One region of the Trichocoleus sp. FACHB-90 genome, then DNA from elsewhere that is predicted to be linked to it. Evidence: riboswitches for the same ligand, from Rfam matches in the RefSeq annotation. Region 1 holds a riboswitch; the other holds the start of a gene.

Region 1 (3,100 bases):
CACAACAAAACCCGAAATAAGTTTCATCAGCATCAAATAAAAAATGATGAACTTGTCTGTTGTTAGAGTCAATTTTTTCCTTCAGATTCAATATGCTGGGGCGGAATGTTCCGCAAATTGTGGAAATTGAGAAATTGCGATCGCTTCCAGAAACCTCTTTTGGTCGCACCTTAGCTGATTTTCTCGACTCCCATCACCTGTGCAACCATTACTGGGGAAGTTGGCTTTGGGCAATGTGCAAGCCTTGTCTGGCGTTTAATTAGATGCAAATGCGGGGCAGCCATTGTGTCTGCCTCAGCAGCCATCAAGTATTTTATATTAGGGTGTTCATCACATCTTTGATGCCATTATTAAATTTATTTTTTCCCCCATTAGCGGGGTGTCGAACTTTCTGAAAAGCCAATCCCATTTTTGTGAGAGTTTTTTCAGCTTCCTTTCCGACAGCAACAACACTCTTTATATCAAATAATATAATTAACTCTTTTAAAAAATACTCCCCAATGTTTATTTCTTCTTTAGTGGGCGTTCGATTAGATTGCTGATTTCCAACTTTAAAAGGATGAAAAGGAAAGGCATTCCAAAGTAAAGGGATTTGCTGATACTTTACCAAGGTTTCCCAAACAATGGTTGCACTCTGCTCTTTATAAACTCGATCAAACTCATTAGTTTTCCGGTAGCCCCTGGATTTGCCAAATAATCTAATTTCATCAAATCCATTTAATAGAATAAATTCGCTGGTAAAAGGAACACCTGTTAAACGACATCCTCTATGACCTGGAGAAGCTCCAAGTAACAAAATTTGGGGGTTTCTTTCTGCTAGATGTTTCAAGTATAAAAATAAATTTTTTCTTCTGACCTCATTTACTAAAAAGTCATAAGAATACTGATTAAATACCTTATTGCTAGATTTAAAGTTAGATAGCTCTTTGATAAATTTGTGAAATTTATCGTTCATTTTCTTGGGCGTTATCAAAGAATTAGCATCAGACTTGAAGAGAAAAAAGAGAGAATAAATCGGAAGCAACCTATAGTAACTTTGGTAGTCAACCCCTCCCCCCGCATTCTAAGTGTAGTCGAATCAGCTAAGATAGCAAGGCAAACGTGAACCGTAACAGGGTAGGGAAACTCCGGTGCAATTCCGGGGCTGTGCCGCAGCTGTAAGCGATTTTTGTCCTTGGCTATGACGAATCGTTAGCCAGAATGCCTACCTGTTGCGAGGCGCATTCTATTTCCTGCGTTGCACGGGAAAAAAGTTGTAAATCCATGCCTACTATCAATTCAACCACTCTGATTACTCAGCCCTTGGAATTATCGCCACTACCGCTACACCGCCCGTTATTGATGATTGGTCATGGTACAAAAGATAATGACGGACGGCAGAGTTTGCTGGATTTTGCGGCAGCATATCAAGCTTTAGACACCTCTAGACCTGTTCTTCCTTGTTTTCTAGAACTCACTGGCCCGACAATTCAGGAGGGGGTAGATCGGTGTGTGGAGGAGGGTTACACGGAAATTTCGGTGTTGCCGATTTTGCTATTTGCGGCGCGACACAATAAGTTTGATGTGACCAATGAGTTAGACCGGGCAAGGGCTAGACATCCCCAGTTAAAGTTTTACTACGGGCGACATTTTGGGATTACGCCTGGGATTTTGGATTTGTGGCGATCGCGTCTTGCCGAACTAGACCAACCTCAATGGAACCGTTCAGACACCGTACTACTATTTGTCGGTCGCGGTTCCAGCGATCCCGATGCTAACGGCGACGTTTATAAACTTGCGCGAATTGTGTGGGAAGGTAGCGGTTATCAGACTGTGGAAACTTGCTTTATCGGCATTACCCACCCGCGTCTAGAAGAAGGTTTCCGTCGCGCCAGACTCTACCAGCCTAAACGAATTATTGTCCTGCCGTATTTTCTGTTTACAGGAGTCCTGGTTAAAAAGATATTTGAAATTACTGCCCAGCAGCAAGAACAATATCCCGACATTTCCATGACTTGTCTGCCAGAAATGGGCATTCACCCGCAGTTGTTGTCTGTATTGCGAGAACGGGAAATCGAAACCCAGCTGGGACAAGTGCAGATGAATTGTGAAATGTGCAAATTCCGACTAGCAGCAGTTGGGAACGGTAACGGACACACTCACGATCATCACCACCAGCATGACCACAGTCACGACCATTCCCACGCCGCCGCCGATCCCTATGCAAATTTAGAGCGTTACCATGAGAAGATTTGGCAAGCGCCTTGAACAAATGGGTAATAGGTAGTAGGTAATAGGTAATAGGGTTAGATTTTCCTACCAATTACCCATTACCGTTTACCTAAAACTTATGTCTAAAGAATTTTCAATTGGTGAGCGAGTCCGGGTGGTAGCATTGCCACCATACGTCAAAACAGCGGAACCGATGCCAATGCTGCGTCCTCCTGATGTGATTCAGCTTGGAGAAGAAGGCATCGTTATGGATCGTCGTCCGGGGGGATATTGGGGTGTCCGGTTTTCCACGGGAGCTTTTTTGATGGATAGCCAGTATATTGAGCCTGTGTCAGTGACAACTGAATCAATCCAGTCAGGTGCAGAGGTGACGGATACGACAGCGCACACAACATCACCTGAACAAAAGTATTTTGTTGACCCCAGCTGAGTAGAAGGATGCGATCGCACTCCTTGTATGCTGCTATAGGCAGCTACTCGCGCTCTTTTTCCTGTAGCGTTCTGTGTAATGAAAGCGGTTCGCTTTTTCGTAGAGTGCGATCGCTCATTCCCCCAAAGTCAATAATCCCTCCCGAAAATTTACCACTAGAGGCAGATTCATTAACCACTGCGAACCTAACAATATTTCTGTTATTTCTTCTCCTGCAAAAACTGGGATTTCCAACTCTTGTCCATTCAATAGCACCTTACCCAAATACATATCGAAAGTGGTTTCACCCTGTGCTGTACGCAGTTCTTCCTTACCGATATAAGCCCAATCAAGACCATCTAAATCTTGTTTGTTCATTGCTACGAAGCCTGTGAAACCTGTATCCAATAGGACATCTACCGTGAGATTTATGCCAGCAGCACTAATCAAATCTATTTCAAAATATAGCTGACCCCTGCT
Region 2 (3,100 bases), on a different contig from region 1:
TTCTGGGAACCGGAATTAGTCGTTAGCCGGGGATTATTGGAAATGTTGGATACGGATCATCTCGATGCTGTAATTGCCCACGAGCAAGGACATTATTATTATCGGGATACCTTTTGGTTTTTCTGGCTCGGATGGATGCGATCGCTTACCTCTTTTCTACCGAATACAGAAAGTTTATGGCAGGAACTTTTGCTTTTGCGCGAACTACGAGCCGATAGATGGGCGGCACAAAAGGTAGATTCTTTAGTGTTAGCTGAATCTCTGCTTTGGGTGGGGAGTCGTTCACCGATTCAATCAGAGAACTTCTGTGCTGCTTTCAGTTCTGTTGCACCCCCAAATCGTTTGACGGAGCGCATAGAAGCGCTTCTCTCACAAGAACCATTGCCACGATGCCCTAATAATATGTGGTCTTGGAAGTGGTTAGTTTTGGCGTTTCTGCCTCTGGTTAGTTTGCCATTTCACACATAATTTGTGAGTCAAAATAAAAGAACCTCTCCCCGCCCTCGCCTGCGGCTCCGGCTCCCCTCCCCGCTTGCGGGGAGGGGTTGGGGGCGGGGTTCCGGATTCCAGAAAATTACGGGTAATCAACCAGGCTTGATATCAATTGTCAATTTGTCAAGTTGAAACCTTCAAACGTCATTAAATAATGACTAACTAATTGACGACGCGAGGAATACAACACCAATTGAGGATATAGCCAAACCTGCGAGTTGCAGAAAGGATAAACGTTGAGTGTTAAATTTCCCAATCGCCGCACTACCAAACCGGAAAGCACCAAAAGCAACGCCATACTGAATTAAAGTAAAACCCAGTAAGTAGGCAAATAGCGGAGTCATCCCAGCACCGATAATCGCCTCACCATAAGCGTAACCGTGAAATAAACCCGCGATCGCACCCAAAATTATCTGTAAAATCCAGTTAGGTTTATTTTGTTTTACCAGCATCGCCCCAAATGCGATCGCGCTTACAGCAATAATTATCTCTACTACTGGTAAATCAACGTTCAGTAAATGAATCCCAGTTCCTACCATTGCTGCTAGGACAAATCCCCCTGGTATCAGTGCGCCCTGCACTTGGCCAACCGCCAGTAAGCCAATAGCAATCACAAAAGCAAAATGATCCAAGCCAATCAGCGGGTGCGCCAGCCCTGAGAGAAACCCTTCAAAGAAATTAGAAGGTACGTTACCGCCCATAGGATGGTGAGCGTAAGCAGGCTTTTGGGCAATTAAACAGCCAACCCCAATTAAAGCAGCGACGCTTGTGTATCTTGGCAGTAGCTTGAACAAATTAAAGTGTTTAATTTTAGTCATAATCTGTACCTCGCAGATGTATCAAATTCTTTACTGTGGATTGGTAATTAGGATTGGGGATTGGGGAAGAGGAAAAATTCTTACCCAGTCCCAAGTCCCCAGTTCCTAGTCCCTAGTCCCTAGTCCCCAGCCCCTTTATCTCGCATCGGTGGGCATTCTGACTTAGAGGCTGTAACTAATGCCTCATCACAGCTGCGGGACAGCGCCGGACTTGCACCGAACTTTCCCCTTAACTCTGGTGGCTGCTCCTCACCAGAACCTATTGAGCAGAGCAATCATATCACTTCAGGGTTGGCATTTGAAAAAATGTCTGTAAAATTCACTGCAAAGGCTACGAAACCCTCAGAGTGAACGAACTTTATTTGAGGAGTGAGCGAATATGTGCCTAAGTGATCCCAATGGGGAAATCAATGAGGCGCTGGAGGAAATTTTGATAATTGATGACAACCAGCAACTTATTAAAAATTTGAAATTGCCTACAAGTAAAACTAAAAATTTGCAACCTATGCGTAAATCTCAAGGCATGAATTGGGGTTGGTTGCGTGAGAAAGTAACTGAAAGGGGGAGCGCACCTCAATCAAAGGGTGGCTCCCCAACGTACATCATTAATTACTGCTGATTTGGAGAACTTGAAGGTGTAGGTGATGGCTGGCTTTGTTGACGCTGACTCTGCAAAGTATCTTGAGCTGATATTCCTTCACCTTCAGCGCCAAAGTACCACAGAGCCGCCGCCGCCTCAGCACGAGTTACAGGTTTTTTCGGCTGGAACAACGTCGTATACCCAAAAACTCGCCGGATATTCGCTAAATCTCCATTCTGGAAATCCGCCAACACCGCCCGCAAAGCCTTTGGTTCAGTTTTGCCTGCATCCTGAAATCCCCACGTTTGCTTCACCGCGTCAACTGAAGCTGTGGGTAAAGAGGAGCGCGTATCTAGAGGCACTTTCCAGAGAATCAGATTTTCGCGGGTTAGAGGTGCATCGGGGCGAAATAGAACAGCGGTAGCATCACCTGTCAATCGACTGGGAATTAACCCCGACTCCGCTAAACCTTGAATAGCTGAAAAATCTGGGTTATTTCGGGGAATGTCTTGAAAAGCTGGTTGAGCGCTATTTGATGCCAAACGGATTTGTTTGCCTGGATTATTGGCATGAATTTGATTATTAACTGCAACCAGCCACCGGGCAAATTGGCGGCGGGTGATAGTTTTATTCGGTTCAAACTGTCCGCTGGCAGTTGAGTTATTTTTGGAGCCAACTGGTTGATTAAGTACCCCCAATGCTGCTAGGTCTTCTACGTACTGACGTAATTCTTGGGGTGCTTTATTTATATCAGTGAATACTGATGAGCTAGTTGAGGGAGCGGGATTTTCACTAGCTGGCTGAGTGAAAATATCTTTTAAATTACTCCCTTGAGGTGTTGTGGCAACGCTGGCATCGCGGCTATAGCTGATAGTAAATTCTGTGGCTATGTTTGAATTGTTACCAACAGCGGATTGAGTGGGCGTAGGCGTGGGGTTGCTAGTGCCAGAAACTGACTGGACGGACACCGTAACTTGCAGGTTATTCTGACGAGCTACCAATGTGTTTTCGGTGCCACCCGTTTCGGACTCGCTAACCAAATCCCAGTTATTAGATTGAAACTGTTGCTGGTAAAAGCTTAGAACTGAGTTACTGGGGGCATCGGTTGTAAAACGGGCTGTCTGACCTTGACCAGAGTCAGGTGTCGCTGGTGTGACTTCTTGCACCTGAGCATCTGAATAAAGGGGTATTTCTGCTGGAAAACCTGCCA

Evidence for each region. Region 1 has a riboswitch for cobalamin ahead of H6F74_RS25390 (sirohydrochlorin chelatase). Riboswitches for the same ligand answer to the same signal wherever they lie in the genome.
Region 2: linked by a shared signal. The riboswitch ahead of H6F74_RS03465 (HupE/UreJ family protein) and the one ahead of H6F74_RS25390 (sirohydrochlorin chelatase) in region 1 are both predicted to bind cobalamin.

Annotation. Positions count from the first base shown of each region.
Region 1 is NZ_JACJOK010000087.1:44,903-48,002, forward strand. It holds gene H6F74_RS25375 (P pilus assembly/Cpx signaling pathway, periplasmic inhibitor/zinc-resistance associated protein) at 1-20, shown strand, start outside; gene H6F74_RS25380 (hypothetical protein) at 93-263, shown strand; gene H6F74_RS25385 (uracil-DNA glycosylase) at 314-955, opposite strand; cobalamin riboswitch at 1,097-1,227, shown strand; gene H6F74_RS25390 (sirohydrochlorin chelatase) at 1,264-2,247, shown strand; gene sipA (regulatory protein SipA) at 2,330-2,641, shown strand; gene H6F74_RS25400 (aspartyl protease) at 2,756-3,100, opposite strand, start outside.
Region 2 is NZ_JACJOK010000013.1:101,425-104,524, forward strand. It holds gene H6F74_RS03460 (M56 family metallopeptidase) at 1-468, shown strand, start outside; gene H6F74_RS03465 (HupE/UreJ family protein) at 651-1,310, opposite strand; cobalamin riboswitch at 1,440-1,588, opposite strand; gene H6F74_RS03470 (hypothetical protein) at 1,690-1,929, shown strand; gene H6F74_RS03475 (S-layer homology domain-containing protein) at 1,920-3,100, opposite strand, start outside.